Regions from separate parts of the Cupriavidus sp. F041 genome, predicted to be linked through region 1. Evidence: predicted binding sites of a transcription regulator. Region 1 holds the regulator's gene; each other region holds the start of a gene.
What was found. The regulator FNR, encoded in region 1, switches genes on or off when oxygen is low (the NO sensors DNR and NnrR bind a similar motif). The targets are predictions, from matches to a motif close to TTGATNNNNATCAA.
Positions count from the first base shown of each region.

Region 2: a site for FNR is predicted at 2,179-2,192, ahead of ACZY0R_RS27880 (universal stress protein). Genes of this name have one in related genera too.
Region 3: a site for FNR is predicted at 2,785-2,798, ahead of ACZY0R_RS26315 (DUF2249 domain-containing protein). Genes of this name have one in related genera too.

Region 1 covers NZ_JBVASY010000002.1:2,506,185-2,511,245, forward strand. The annotation lists gene scpB (SMC-Scp complex subunit ScpB) at 1-485, opposite strand, end outside; gene ACZY0R_RS28960 (sulfite exporter TauE/SafE family protein) at 1,072-1,830, opposite strand; gene fnr (fumarate/nitrate reduction transcriptional regulator Fnr) at 2,117-2,842, shown strand; gene ACZY0R_RS28970 (hypothetical protein) at 3,004-3,249, opposite strand; gene ACZY0R_RS28975 (FixH family protein) at 3,252-3,473, opposite strand; gene ccoG (cytochrome c oxidase accessory protein CcoG) at 3,498-4,991, opposite strand; gene ccoP (cytochrome-c oxidase, cbb3-type subunit III) at 5,041-5,061, opposite strand, start outside.
Region 2 covers NZ_JBVASY010000002.1:2,291,338-2,296,398, forward strand. The annotation lists gene ACZY0R_RS27870 (glutathione S-transferase family protein) at 1-49, opposite strand, end outside; gene ACZY0R_RS27875 (BON domain-containing protein) at 325-969, opposite strand; gene ACZY0R_RS27880 (universal stress protein) at 1,102-1,941, opposite strand; gene ACZY0R_RS27885 (hypothetical protein) at 2,288-2,710, shown strand; gene ACZY0R_RS27890 (phosphoribosyltransferase family protein) at 2,728-4,077, opposite strand; gene ACZY0R_RS27895 (DUF3309 family protein) at 4,289-4,444, opposite strand; gene ACZY0R_RS27900 (VIT1/CCC1 transporter family protein) at 4,626-5,061, opposite strand, start outside.
Region 3 covers NZ_JBVASY010000002.1:1,951,867-1,956,927, forward strand. The annotation lists gene ACZY0R_RS26300 (hypothetical protein) at 1-1,124, opposite strand, end outside; gene ACZY0R_RS26305 (hemerythrin domain-containing protein) at 1,346-1,858, shown strand; gene ACZY0R_RS26310 (Crp/Fnr family transcriptional regulator) at 2,065-2,745, shown strand; gene ACZY0R_RS26315 (DUF2249 domain-containing protein) at 2,859-3,158, shown strand; gene ACZY0R_RS26320 (RrF2 family transcriptional regulator) at 3,277-3,726, shown strand; gene ACZY0R_RS26325 (DUF8744 domain-containing protein) at 3,764-4,951, opposite strand; gene ACZY0R_RS26330 (metal-sulfur cluster assembly factor) at 4,900-5,061, opposite strand, start outside.

The DNA.
Region 1 (5,061 bases):
TCTAGCGTGCGCAGGCCAAGATCATCAAGGAAGTGCTTGGTGGTGGCGTACAAGGCCGGCCGGCCCGGCACGTCGCGGTAGCCGATCACCTCGATCCAGCTACGGTCCTCGAGCTTCTTCACGACTTCGGTGCTCACCGCAACACCGCGGATTTCCTCGATATCGCCCCGGGTGACCGGCTGCCGGTAGGCGATGATCGCCAGCGTCTCCATGACCGCGCGGGAATATTTCGGCGGTTTTTCAGGATTCAGTCGGTCCAGGTATTCGCGCATGACGGGACGGCTCTGAAAGCGCCAGCCGCTGGCCAGCGCCACGAGTTCCACGCCGCGCTGCTCCCAGTCGCGGCGCAGCTCTTCCAGCAGCACCCGAATGGTGTCGGCACCGACGTCGTCGGCAAAAAGCCGGCGCAAGTCATTGACGCGCAAGGGTTCCTGCGCACAGATCAGCGCGGTCTCGAGGACGATCTTCGCCTCTTGGGTATTCATGTGATTGCGTGCAGCCTGTCTTTGCACCTGCGCCCCGGACAAACCCGGACGCACTGGAGATTGCGGGTTCAGCGGTTGGAATTGCCACCGCCATCTGACCGCGCAGCCAACCGCAATGCTTGATGCATGCAGTCGTGCGCTTTCTTTTTTGCATCGGGTGCCGGACCTGCCCGGCAGGAGATCGCCCGGCCACCGGCTTTACCTGCCGGTCGACGGAGCCCTTGCGTCGCGCCTTCCCCCTGATGTGGCGGACCTGTCCGGCACGACGTCCGTCGCTCCGGGTGCAAGAAAAATACGGATATCGGGCCTGCTTGGCCTATTTCACCCCGCCCTGCCGTGGCTGGTCTTTTGAACCAAATAATCTTTTGAACCGGACGGCGGATTGGGAACGGTCCCTGGCGGTAATACGTGCTCGAGGGTTCCTGGCATGCATCCCTGAGTGCGAATGCTACCTGACGATGCCACGATGAAATACGCTGCGCGATATCGCTGTTCTTGCGATTGTATGGCATTCCCTGGCAAACCTGCAACCGATTCGCACAGGCATCTGCCCGGCAAAGTGCGCAATGCGCCATGAAGCGGCGTATCAGAAGACCAGACAGAAGCCGTGCGCGGCCAGCGTCTCTGGTAAAAGCAGCGCGCGCGCCACCCCGACCACACCAAAGGCAACCACCGCCAAACCGGCAACGGTACGTACCGCCGGGCGGCGCGACCACTGCCTGAGGTAGCCGGACAGGCCCGAGATAACCAACAGGTTTGGCAAAGTGCCCAGTCCGAACACGGCCATCACCAGCGCCCCCGAAGGGGCGTTCCCGGCCAGCAGCGCCATCGCCAGGGCGCCATAGACCATGCCGCATGGTACCAGCCCCCAGGCCAGCCCCATGCCGTAGCGGCGCAGCAGCCGCCCCTGTGGCAGGCCCATGGGCGCCAGGCGCGCGCCCACGGCGGCAAAAACCCGGAGCAAACCGCCAGCGCCGCGCGCGGCAAACCGCTCCAGCCAGGCAGCCCCCACGACGCGCCCGCGCAACATCCATAAGCCCGACATGACCAGCATCATGCTGCCGATCCCGAACAGCCAGCGCTGCAGCGGCAGGTACTGGGCCTTCCAGACACCGGCGCCCAAGGTACCCAGCAAGGCACCCAACAGCGCATACATGCTCAGCCGCCCGGCGTGCATCACCAGGAGTTCGAGCAGCCAGTGGCCTGGCTGGCGCAGGATGATGGCCGGCACACGGGCCGTGCCGCCCTGCTCGGCGGCAAGCGCAATCCCGCCGCACATGGCCGCGCAATGCACACCGCCTAGCAAAGCCAGGGTAAAAACGCTGAAGAGCACGCCTACGGTCAACTTCTCCTCCCAATCACATCCCCTGGCGCGGTAAAATGCGCCCTACGCGCCCCCGCGACTCCAAGAGGCGCTATCAACATGAAGCCCGGCGCCCGCGCACATCCGCGCAATCGCGAATCATGACGACGGGCACGGCAGGCGGCGCCACGCAGATGGCAGGCCCCGCCAGACCCGCGCCAGGCTAATGTGGATAGCGCTTCCAACCGACAGCTCTCAACGTCAAGCTTTCAACTCAATGCGCCTGCCACACGCGCTTGAGTGATTGCGCTAAACCGACAGGCCCCAATTGCTAACATCCATTCCCATTACCGAGATGTCGCCCCGCTGCTCCACTTGCTCGCTGGGACAGCTCTGCCTGCCCGTCGGCATGTCGCAGCAGGACCTCGAAAAAATGGATTCGCTGGTGCAGGAGCGCGTGCGCGTACGCAAGGGCGAGACCCTGTACCGCCTCGGCGATCCGCTCACCGCCGTCTATGCGATCCGCTTCGGCACGCTCAAAACCCACCTGACGATGGAAGATGGCCGCTCGCAGATCACGGGCTTCCACCTCCCCGGCGAAGTCGTCGGGCTCGACGGCCTTGGCGAAATGCAGCACGCATCCGACGCCACCGCCCTTGAGGATACCGAAGTTTGCGTGGTGCGCTTCGGCGACCTCCAGTCGCTGTCCGGTTCGCTCCCGTCGTTGCAACACCAGTTCATGCGGCTGATGAGCAAGGAAATCTCGCAGGACCAGGTGATGCTGATCACGCTGGGCTCGATGCGCGCCGAAGAGCGCCTTGCCGCCTTCCTGATCAACCTTTCGGAGCGCCTTTCCGCGCGCGGCTATTCGGCCTCCGAGTTCGTCCTGCGCATGAGCCGCGAGGAGATCGGCAGCTACCTCGGGCTCAAGCTCGAAACCGTCAGCCGCCTGTTCTCCCGTTTTGCGGAAGCCGGGCTGATCCAGATCCGCCAGCGGCACGTCAAGCTGGTCGACATGACAGGCATCAAGCAGATCATCAACAAGTCCTGCTAGTCCGGCAGGCATCGACCGGCCGCGCGGAGCTTCCCGGCTCCGGCGGCATTGGCGGCCGCCTTGCCTTCCTTGCGTTGTGCCAATGCCACGCCGCGCCGGCCTGGCCACGGCACCCCTGCTCCGCCGCCCCCTGCCCCGCAGCGCGAAGACGCGCATCGCGCTCACTCCAGTTCGTCTGTCTCCGCCAGCCGCGTGGGCATGGTGTAAAGCGTCAGGCCACTCGACAGCGAACAGAGCACCCACGCTATCAGGAAGCTCACTGTGTAAACCGCCTCCCGCGACGCCTCGACCGGCTGTCCGAAGAAGCGCAGATCGCCGGGATCGACCACCGAAAACACCAGAGCGGTCGTCAGCCCGGCTACCAGGAAGCCGGGCCATAGCACCCACATCAGCCAGCGCAGTCTCATGGTCACCTCGCCTGCGCCGTGGCCGGCGCAGCTTGCCGCCCGATACCGCTACCCGCCTTCTCGACCACCAGCCCGTGCCGCGATACGCCATCGACAACGGGCGGGTCCGGGTGCGTCATAGCCAGCCAGATCGTGACCCCGCAGGCCACCATCGCCAGCAAGGGCCCGCTCATCAGCAGCCATGGCCAGGGTTCCTTCCACCAGGGATTGCTTTGCTGCATCATCAGGCCTCCTCTAGATTTCTCGGTTCAAAGATTGCGCGGTACGATGAAGCTGGTGCCCTGGCTGATTTCCGCGCCGCCCCCACTGTCATCTCCTGTCGCGGTGACCGTCACCTGGATCTTGTGCGTGCCCCGGCCAGCGGCTTCGATCGGCACGCGCACGCGAATCGGAATCAGGCGGTTTGAGGTGGGCTCGAGATTGCCCGCAGCGTGATCATATTCCACGGCCAGGCCCTTCAGGTCATCACTGTCCGCGCGGATGGCCACATGCATCGGCGCCTCGGTCGTGTTGATCAGTTGCAGGCGATAGACGTTCTCGATCCAGCGCCCCTCCACTTCCCTGCCCAGCGCGCCGCGGTCGCGGATGATATCGACCTTGAGCGGCGTGCGCATGGCCAGCGACACCGTGAAGCCGGCAACCAGGGCCAGCCAGATCACGGAGTACACCACCGTGCGCGGCCGGAACAGACGCTTGCGCGCCTCCGCCTCGGGCAGCACGCTGCGCATGGCGTTCTCCGAGGTGTAGCGGATCAGCCCGCGCGGATACGCCATCTTGTCCATGACCTGGTTGCAGGCGTCGATGCAGGCGCCGCAACCTATGCAGTCGTACTGCAGGCCGTCGCGAATATCGATGCCGGTGGGACAGACCTGCACGCAGATGCTGCAGTTCACGCAATCGCCCAGGCCGGCGGCCTGGTGGTCCACCTTGCGCGAGCGGCTGCCGCGCGGCTCGCCGCGGCCCACGTCATACGTCACCACATACGTGTCGCGATCGACCATCACGCTCTGGAAGCGTGCATAAGGACACATGTACTTGCACACCTGCTCGCGCATGAAGCCGGCGTTGCCCCAGGTGGCGAAGGCGTAGAACAGCATCCAGAACGTTTGCCACGGCCCCAGCGACAGGCTGAGCACGTGGCCGCCCAACTCGCGAATGGGCGAGAAGTACCCTACGAAGGTAAAGCCGGTCCACAGCGCGATCACGATCCAGAGTGTGTGCTTGGTGGCCTTGAGCCGCAGCTTGCGCGCGCTCCACGGATCGCCATCCAGGCGGATGCGGGCAAAGCGATCGCCTTCCACATGCCGCTCGATCCACATGAAGATCTCGGTGTACACCGTCTGCGGACAGGCATAGCCGCAGAACAGGCGACCCGCGATCGCCGTGAACAGGAACAGCGAGAGCGCGGAAATCACCAGCAGCACGGACAGGTAGATCACATCCTGCGGCCAGAGCACCAGGCCGAAGATGTAGAACTTGCGCGCGCCGAGATCGAACAGCATGGCCTGGCGGCCGTTCCATTGCAGCCAGGGCATGCCATAGAAGAACAGCTGGGTCAGGACCACCATCCAGACCCGCCAGCTCGAAAACGCACCTGTGACCGAGCGCGGATAGATCTTGCGGCGGACTTCGTACAGGGTTTCATCCGAGGTTTCCCCATCGCCCGTGGCGGATGCGGGCTCGCGAAGAGGCCCCCAGGCGGCTCCGTGCTTTCTCAGCGGTTCCGGTTCCGGGGCATTCATGGGCGATCACCCCCAGCGGCACGCAGGCTCCACATGCAGGCGTCGCGGTTCATTGCCCGCTCCCCGAGGG
Region 2 (5,061 bases), 210 kb from region 1:
GTACCTTCTGCACATTGACCGAATTCGCCCTGCCCCAGATCGTCAGCATTCCATGCGTCCCCAGTGAAAACACCTCGTTTGCGGAAGACGTCAACGATACACCAAGGCCGGGATGCCAGCCGCTGGCTCCGCCTCGGTGGAGCCAGCGGCTTCTCCTCTAGTTTCTCCATTGGCGCAGAGCGCCGGGGTAGCGCGCAAGGGGGGGCGGGCAAGTTGAAAAACGACGCCGGCACCATGCACCAGCGTTCTCTATTCTAGAGATTGTGCCCGGCTCAAGCGATAGTCATTGACTTCGGAATACTCGGCCAGTTCGAGGTAAAGGCCTCAGGAGAGCACGAGATGATCGACCACCCTGGTCACGCCCGGCGCCGACCGGGCCGCTCCCAACACAACCTGCCGCTCCCGTGGCGAATCGACCCTGCCATCCAGCGTCACGACGCCACCCAGCACCTCGATCCGGATATGCGCCGCTTCACGCCCGGCATGACGCCGCAAGGCTGCGTCGATCCGCTCGGCCACGTCGGGCGGCGCGATGCGAGGCTTGATCGCAATCTGGTTGATCACACCAGCCACGCCACGCAGAAGTCCGACGGAGCGCTCGGCCAACTCGCTCTGATAACTCCATTCCACTTCGCCAGCCAGCGATACCCAGCCCTTTTCGACGCGCACCTTGATCCCGGCGGCTGGCAGGCTCGCATGCGCTTGCAGCGCTGCCCTGGCCGCTTCGGCGATGGCCTCGTCATCGTGCTCGCCCGCAACGCGCACATCGAGTTCGACCACCACGGCCTTGACACCGTCAACGCGCTCGGCGGCGCGCTCCGCCGCCAGCTTCTCCACATAGGTTCGCAGGTGGCCGCTCAAGGTCACCACGCCACGATTTACTTCCACGCCAACCGTGGCGGCGTCGACCGCGGGATCCCAGGCGAGTTCGTCACTCACGTCCTGCTTGATCTGCAAATCGGTCTTCATCCATGTTCTCCTTACTGGTACCGGCGCCGGGTCCATCTGGCGCGACCGGTATTCCAGCTTAGATGCCGGGCAGGCGCGGCCCTTGACACATATCAAGCCCCGGACTTCCGTTTTGCGCTCTGGATATCGGACTCAGTGCGAGAACAGCACGGGAATCGTCATGGTTTCCAGCAACGTCCGGGTCACGCCACCCAGCATCACCTCACGGAACCGGTTGTGCCCATAGGCGCCGGCCACGATGAGATCGGCTTCCAGGTCAGCGGCTTCCGACAGCAGCCGCTCGCCCGCATCGGCGAGGGTGGTCACGGGGAGGTTGCAGACCGCCGCCGTCACGCCATGCGCCGCCAGCCAGGTCGCGGCGTACTGCGCAGGCGTGTTCCATGGGTCGCCGGCCTTGCCCGCCACCGTGCAAGTGGCAATGGTCACGGCCTCGGCCTGGCGCAGAAATGGCAGCGCATCGTGGATGGCGCGCGCCGCCTCGCGCCCGCCGTCCCAGGCGATCAGCACGCGGCTGCCAACGGTGTTGAACCGGCCCACCCTGGGAATCGCCAGTACCGGCCGGCCACTGGCAAGCACGATGGATTCGACAAACCCCTCGGCCACGAAGGCCGTCGGATCCGCCGGGTCGTCCTGGCCGACCACCAGCAAGTCCGCCAGGCGTGCTTCGCGCTGGCCGATGGCCAGGGGAAGCCCGTCGAAAGCCTGCCATTGCGCAGTGATCGGCAACTCTTCCGTCGCGCCCTCGAAGCTGCGCCGCACGATCTCGCCATCCTCCTCGTAACGTGCCTGAAGGGCATCGAGGTAACGCGCGCCGTCGGGCAGCCGGTACACCCACGCGGGCTCGGGACGGTGGCAGGCGAACATGCCGACCAGCGTGGCTTTGTGTCTGGCGGCCAGCTGCGCGGCGATTTCGATGCGATGGTACGAGCGGCGGCTGGGATCGAGAATCACCATGATGGTGGCGTAGGACATAGGGAGGCTCCCGCCCGTCGACCGGGCTCGTGATCGGGTCAGAATGCACTGTAGTGCCTGCGCCGTACAGCGCAAGCGCGGCCGGTCCGGTCGTTGCGCCAGGTCAAGATATTGCCGGGCCACGGCCACCGGGCAACGCAGTACATGAGAAACCGCAGCAGTGCGAGCCGCGCTTCGGCGCCTTCGCAATGCGCGCAGCGGATATTGGCATTCTGTATCACGCTGCTTGAGGGGAATATGACGCACGTCAATGCGCGGCATCTGCGCGAGCCTATTCTTCCCAAGGAGCCGCCGCCGGGAAAACCCCATGCCGCGGCGAACCACCGGCCGCAGCCTTGGAGGCGCGATGAACAGGTCCAGGATCCTGCCCTTGGCGCTGATCTGCTTCCTGCCGGGTTGCGCCATCCATGCGCCGGCGCAGCAGCAGACCAGGCCCCCGGCCGCGATCGCCACGCCAGGCGTTCGCTATCTGGCCGGCGGCGGCAGCGCCGCGAGTCGCGATGCCATGCTGGCCAGGGCGGCGGATTTCAATATCCGCCTGCACCTTCCGGACGACAAGCCCGCAGGCCAACCCGCTACGGTATCGGTCACTTTGTTCGATGCAACGCGAGAAATCGTACTGGTCACGGAGACGATGGGGAGCCTGCTCTACCTCCAACTGACGCCGGGCGACTACCGGATCGTGCTGCGCCGTGGCAACCTGATTGAATGCCATGGCTTCGAGGCCGGCGCGGCTCCGCTCGACCTCTATCTCGTGCCCCCGGGATAAACACCCGACAGGCTTGCCTACACGACGGCCACCCGTCCATCGGCAAGCAATTGCGAGAACCAGCCGCCTGCCAGCGTGGCCAGTTCCTCGATCGCGGCGGGCTCCTCGAATACCCGGCCCTCGCCCGCCACCAGCCGCAGTTGCCGCGGACAGCGAAGGCTGGCGAACGCCAGGTCATTGATCCGGATGCCTTCCGGATCGCCGGCACCCACCACAAGAAGCGTGGGTACGGCCACCTTGCCCAGGGTGTCGGCGTCGGCCAGGTCCACTCGCCCCGCGGCGAGCACGAGCGTGCGCAAATCCGTGCCCGCTTCTCCCGCCAGCTTCAACGCGACGGCGGCGGCGGTGCCGGTGCCAAAGCAGCCGACGGGCAGCGCCGGCAAGCGCAGCCGCGTGCGAACGTAGCCCGGCACCGCTTGCATCACCGTTCGCAGCCGTCCGGCCAGCATGGCAATATCCTGGCGCTTTTCCGCCCGCATCGACTCCCTTGGCCCGATCAGGTCCACCAGCAACGTAGCCAGTCCCCTGGCGTTCAGTTTCCTCGCGACATACTGGTTGCGCACAGCGTGGTCGCCGCCCCCGTTGGCATGGACCATCAGCACCAGCCCGACCGGATTGCCGGGGGCGTCGAGCACGCCGTGAAGCCTGGTGCCGTCGCACGCGATGCCTACCGGCAAGCCATCGGCGAGGGCTCTTGCTCCGATGGCCTCGGCGTGGCGCGATTCGATGTCTCGCCACAACAGCGCACGGACCTCCGCGTCGTCCACCTGCGGAAAGCGCTGGTAGGCATGGTGGATATCGGGATCCGTCCCGGCTGCCCGCAGGCACACGACCTCGTCGGCGCAGGCGCGGACCACCGCCAGGCCTTTTGGTGCGCCGATGGGAACGGCGCAAACCAGCCTGACCGGCTGCTGCCTGCGCACGGTATGGATCGCCGCCATCATGGTGGCGCCAGTGCAGATCCCGTCATCCACCAGGATCACAACGCGGCCACGCGGGTCCAGCCGCGCGCGATGCGACGTGTAGATCGCGCATTGTTGCCGCAGCAGATCGAGCTTTGCCAGCCGCTCCTGCGCAAAATGGATGGGATCGGGCTGTCCCCCCGCCGGGCGCTCAACGGCGTAGGTCCAGCCATTCTCCGTCACGGCGCCAATCGCGGCGACGGCGTTGTCCGGGCCGGTAAGCTTGCTGACCAGCATCACATCGAGATCGCCCTCCAGGGCGTCGGCGAGTCCGCGCCCGACAGCTACCCCGCCCTTCGGAACGGCAAGGATCAGGGGATGCTGGCCACGATAGGCGCGCAGCGCTTCGGCAAGCTGCGCCGCGGCGTCCTCGCGGCTCTCAAAGCGGGCAACCAGCGGATTCATCGATCTGCTCCTCTCCTGTGTGCCGCAGCAGCGCGGCGCGGCTAGCGCCCAGAATAGTCCCCCGGCGGCGACACCACTTGCGCTATGTCAAGGATTGGCAACAGCCGGTCTCAACGTGAAGCGCACCCTACTCACGTGACCCCTGGATACCAGAGCGGGTTCCATATCAGGCACTGCCAGTTCACCGGTGGTACGTCTGCCGCCGGGAACGCTAGATTCGGCCCTGTACCAGCAATACGATGACGATCAGGAGTACCAGCCCCAATAAGCCGCTGGGCGCGTAACCCCAGTTCCGGCTGTGCGGCCAGGCTGGTATTGCGCCGATCAGAACCAGTATCAAGAGAACTAAAAGAATAATCCCCAGCATTTCGCGTCCTCCTTGACTTCCAGCCGCTGCTTGTCAGGTCACTATATGTTGGATTGAAGCCTGGCAGTTGTCGTGTATCAAGCCGCGCGCAGGCGGGACGGGCAGCGTGCGATCGGCGCTGGGCCTGCCTTGCGCGGAGCATCCTGATCAGGACATCGAGTCCATGACGCAAGCCGATGCCCTAAAGGACGGCGCCCGACAGTACACCGACGCCGGCGGTGATGGCCATGGCGAGAGCGCCCCAGAAGGTGACGCGTCCCGCGCCCGAGATTTTGCTGGCACCGCCGACCTGCGCAGCGACGGCGCCTAGCGCAGCGAGGAAGATGAGCGACATTCCCGATACCCATGGCATCAGCCCGCGGCCAGGCGCCAGCCAGGCCACCACCAGCGGAAGGAGCGCGCCGACGGCAAAGCTGGCGGCCGATGCCATGGCAGCCTGGATGGGTTGTGCGCTCAGCGCCTGCGATATGCCGAGCTCATCGCGTGCATGCGCCGCCAGGCTGTCGTGTGCCATGAGTTGCGCCGCTACCTCCTTGGCAAGACCCGGCTCAAGCCCACGCTCCACATAAATCGTCGCGAGTTCGTGCTGCTCGGCAGCGGGATCGGCATCCAGTTCT
Region 3 (5,061 bases), 550 kb from region 1:
AGCAGCAAGTTGGCTTGCCAGCGTTGCCGGGCGGGCGAAATCATCGCTTGCATGGCGGGAATCCGCGCCGGCAAGGGCAACCGGCGGCGCAAATGCAGCCAGATCAGGAATGGCACGATCTTGCCGGCCATCGCGGTTACCGGCAACACCCCGCAGCCGACCAGCACCGCCGTTCCGATCCACCAGGGAATCGCGACGGCCGTTGGCAGGACGATGGCGGCCAGCGACAATGTGACGGCACCCAGCGCGCTCATGCAAGCCGCGACCCAAAGGCGCCACCCCGGATCATGGCGACGCCGCGCACGCAGTACGCCTGCCAATCCGTATGCCGCGAGTATCCCCAGGAGCAGCAGCAGAGGCGCCGCGCCGGGTCCGGCGATCCGTGGCAGATCGATCACCACACCGCTGTACCCCAGCAGGAGCAGCCAGATGCCCCAGGGCAGGAAGCGAACCAGGCTGGCCGGCAGCCGCCCGGTCTGCCAGAACATTGGCACCACCGTCGTCGCGACACCGGCAACGAGCGTGGCCAGCCAGCCAACCAGCCCCCAGGCGACATGCAGTTGCAACAACGGACCCAGCGACAATTGCCACTGCCCGCCAAGTACGCCAGCCAGCGCCGCGCCAGTCGTGACCGTCACGATCAGCGCCCCGCCTATGCCCGCCAGCGTGCGCGTGGTGGCGTCCGTGGCTGCCACGCGCGTTCCCGCCCGCAGCAATGCCAGTCCGACGAGGCTTAGAAATGGGGCCCCTAGCACGATTGCCACGCGAAAGCCCGGTGGCCGGCCAGCCAGGAATCCCCCCGCCAGCCCGAATGCGGTGCTCCCCCCTGTCAAAGCGACCCAGGGTGCCAGGCTGGCGGCGCCGCGTATCCGCACCCCGGCGACCACCGGCATCATCTGGAACAAGGCCCCCACCATGACTGGAACCAGCATCCCCAGCGCCAGCAGATGGACCGCCGCCAGCACCGTCGGGGAAAAGCGGAACGGCAAGCCGTCCGCGGGTCCGAATGCCAGCAGCAATCCCGCCGCCGCGCCAAGCCATGGCGCCGGCAGCAGGCAGCCGAGGACCATGGATGGCCGGGGCGCATTCTCGTATTTCAGGTGTGCCTTAGTGCTCCCCGCCATGCCCTATCCTCGCTCTCAATCCTGGCGCAGCCATGCTAGCCGCCAGAGGCCGCGTTGTCCTTGATCGCGGTAAAGGGTTGCACGCCTGGGTTGCAAGCCAGCCCGTCAGCTTGTGCCGCGCCTTTCTTGCGCTAACTCAACAAAGCGCGTGCCGCTTCGGGCGATACTCGAAGATTGGCAGCAGGCAATTGGAGAAGGCCTGGCCCAACCGGAGTGTGATCATGTTTTCTCCCGCCGCCAGTCTTCCTGGCTTCGATTCACCGATTGAGTTGCTGCTGGCCTGCCATGACAAGGTGCGGCGTTTTGCCGGCTTATGTCACAGGCTTGAGCAGCATGCGGTACTGCACGGCGCGGATGAAGAAGCACGAGCCGCCGCCGCCAGCGTGCTGAGATACTTCCAGTTGGCAGCGCCGCTGCACCACGCGGACGAGGAGGAAGACCTGTTCCCCGCGCTGCGGGAACTGGGTGACGCCAGCCTGACCGCAAGTATTGACGAGCTGGATGCCGAGCATGAGTACCTGGGTGAATTGTGGTGTTGCGTGCAGCCCTGGCTGGAGGCGATGTCGCTGGGGACAAGGCACCCTGCCCCGCCTGAGCTCAAGGCGTTCGCCACACGCTATCCGGAGCACGCATTGCGGGAGGAGCGCGAGGTTTATCCCGCAGCCGTACGGTTGTCGCGCGATCGCCTCGCCGGGATTGGCCAGCGCATGGCGCAACGAAGAGGCGCACGCTAGCGGTCCTGGCCGTCAAAGCTCGCCAGCCAAGACGGGCTGACTTGATCTGCCACAAGATCCGATTGACCCGGGCGTGGAATCCTATGCGCTACTAGCTGTCGTCGCACTCCGGGATACGCCGTCATTTGCCGGTCCGCAAGGCCGGCCTGCCCCAGAGGCAAGCTGCGACAGCTTGACCGATGCAACCACCGCCACTGAGGCAATCCATGCGCCACAAACTAAATCTCGAGGGGCTGCTGGGAAGCCTGCCGCTCTTCCGTAACCTCGACACAGAGCAACTGGCCGAACTGGCGGGCTCCTGCCATGAGGTCAGGGTATCCAAGCACAGCCATCTCTTCCGGCGCGGCGACGCGGCTGCGGGCTTATACGTTGTTGCCGTTGGCCAGATCAAGCTGGCACTGCCCTCGGTGCACGGCAACCTCGAGAAAATCGTCGAGTTCTTCGGCCCCGGCGAGGCATTTGGGGAGGCCGTCATGTTCCTTGACCGCCCCTACCTGGTGGACGCCCAGGCGCTCGACGACACGCTGCTTATCCTGCTCGACAAGAAGGATATATTTGCCGCCATCGATCGCGATCCGTCCTTTGCGCGCCGCATGCTTGCGGGCCTGTCGATGCGCCTGCATACCCTGGTGCAGGATATCGAGACGGTGAACCTGCACAATTCGCAGCAGAGAGTGATCGGCTACCTGCTGAACGGGCCTCGCGAGGGCAACCTCACGCGCTTTGCCGTCAACAAGAATCTGATCGCTTCCAAGCTGGGGCTGTCGCCGGCAACGCTTTCGCGCACCCTGCAGCGGCTCAGCGAAGCGGCCTTGATCAGCGTAGCCGGCCCTGAAGTCGTGATTCACGATATCCAGGCGCTTCAGCGCAGGTTTGCCGGCGGGTAAGCGCGCCCTCGCGGCGTGAAACCCCCAACCGGAAATTGCTTGACAGGCGTCAATCGCGGCGGACCAATACCTCGCTAGCATGCCTGCGTAGACACGCTACCAAGGACGCTGCCATGCAAACCAACACTCCCTTTCTCTTCGACGCGCGCGGCATTGCCAAGCGCTTTCGCCATGCCGCGATTTTTGGTGCGCTCGAAGCGCTGGGCGAAGGCGAGTCGATGCGATTCGTCAACGATCACGATCCCCTTCCCCTGATCGAGCAACTGCGCCGGCGCTATCAAGATCAACTCCAGATTGCCTACGTTGAGCGCGCGGGCGATGCCGTGGTGATCGACTTCACCGTCCATCCCGCAGCCGCCACACAGGGATGCGGTAGCGGAAACGGCACAGGCTGCGGCTGCAGCGGCGGCTAACCACGCCGTCCTCCGCTGCATTCAGGCCGTCTTCGCTCCCCCGATTCGCTTTTTCCGCAATTGGCTTGCCCGCGGACAAGCCGGCCCAGGCAGGCCTGAATATCAACAGGTTCATACGATGCGCCTTACCACCATGACCGACTACGCGCTACGGCTGCTGATCTACGTGGCGCGGCATCCTGAACGGATGTGCACCAATAGCGAGATCGCACAGGCCTACGGCATCTCCAGAGCACACATCGTCAAGGTGACGCACAAGCTCAGCCGCCAGGGATGGATCGCGACCATGCGCGGCAGAGGCGGCGGCATGCAGTTGTCGTCCGGGCCAGGAAGCATCAATCTCGGCGACGTGGTTCGCAGCGTGGAGCCCGATTTCGATCTGGTTGCCGGCCTCGCCGACGGCAGCACCCGCAAGTTCGCGAGCGACGAGCATCTTTGCTGCGTCATGGATGGCGCTCGCCGGAGTTTCCTGCAGCATCTTGAAAGCTATACGCTCGCCGACCTGCTGGCGCGGGCATTTTCGGCTCCGCCGCATGCCGGCGTAGTAGTAGATCCGGGCAGAAACTGAGGCCGTCCGATGTGGCCCTCGCCGTCCGGTGGAAGATTCAGGACTGCCGGGGCCGTGGCGCCTCGCGGGCGCGCCATGCCCGCGCCGCGGCGGCGGCTACGGCGATGAAGAGCAGGATGGCGGCAACGTTGCCCGCCGCCGCCACGGCCCTGACTGCCGGCAACGCGTGGCCGAAACTCAACCGCGCTGCCAGGGAGAGATGCAGCAAGGCAAGCGGCACATAGAAGCTGTTGCCGAACTGCAGCTTGGTACGCGTGATCGCCGGCAGGATGACAGGCGCATGCGCCATCACCATGCTGACGATAAAGCCCAGTCCCAGCGCATGGAAGGCGGCGTCGCGCCATGGCAGCCCTGCCGCGGTTCCCGCCCACGCCACGCCTGCCACCAACAGCCAGCCATAGCCCAGAAGCAGGCAGACCGCCATGTAGCGGCTCAGTCCGTGGCTGCGCACCGTGCGGCGCGCAATGTCGAACAATGCCAGCCAGGCGGCAAGCAACGCCAGCGATGCGCCATAGACGAAACCGCCGATCCTGCCCGGGTTCCCTTCCAGCGCCGAGCCGGCGGCACCGAGCACCAGCACCGTCAGAATGGCAAGCAAGGCCGCTTGCGCGCCGGGCCTGCGGCGCATCAGGCGCGTCATTTCAAGCCGCTCGGCTGCGACCGTGACAACCAGGAAAATAAAGTACCAGGCGTTGACCGAGGCCAGCCAGTGGCCTGACGCCAATCCCGCGTTGCCGGCCAGCCAGGCCACCGCGGCGACCAGCAGCAAGGCGGTATGGGCAGCCGGCTGGCGCCGCACTACTGCCACGCTGACGCCCACGAACACCAGCACGCCGGCTGCCATGGCCCACGCGCCGGCGGCAGGCAATCCCGCCACCATCAGCAAAGCGCCCAGCCCCGATGCCACTGGCGCCGCAAAGGCGGCGGGACGGCCTAGCGCCACCGCACGCTCGATGCCGATGACCGTGCCGAAAAAGCCGCCGGTCATCAAGGCGCCGTGGAACTGGAGCGCGTGCCACGGCAGGTGGTAATCGCCGGCCCAAGGCAGCGTCACGCCTGCGCGCAACAATCCGCCGAGCATGCCCGCGAGCAGTGCGAATACGGCCAGCAGCAGCACCGCCAGCCGAGGCCAGGTCTTGCGCTGGCGTCCTTGCGCGCGACGCGCGGCCACGCTCACCATCCCATGGCGTGCTTCGCGCTGGCGCTCATGCGCTCCGGCGTCCATGCGGGCTCCCAGCATAATTCCACTTCGATCAGGTATCCCAGTGGCATCACGCCTTCCAGTTCGATTTGCACATCGTCCAGGATCATGTCGGCCACCGGACATGCGGCGGA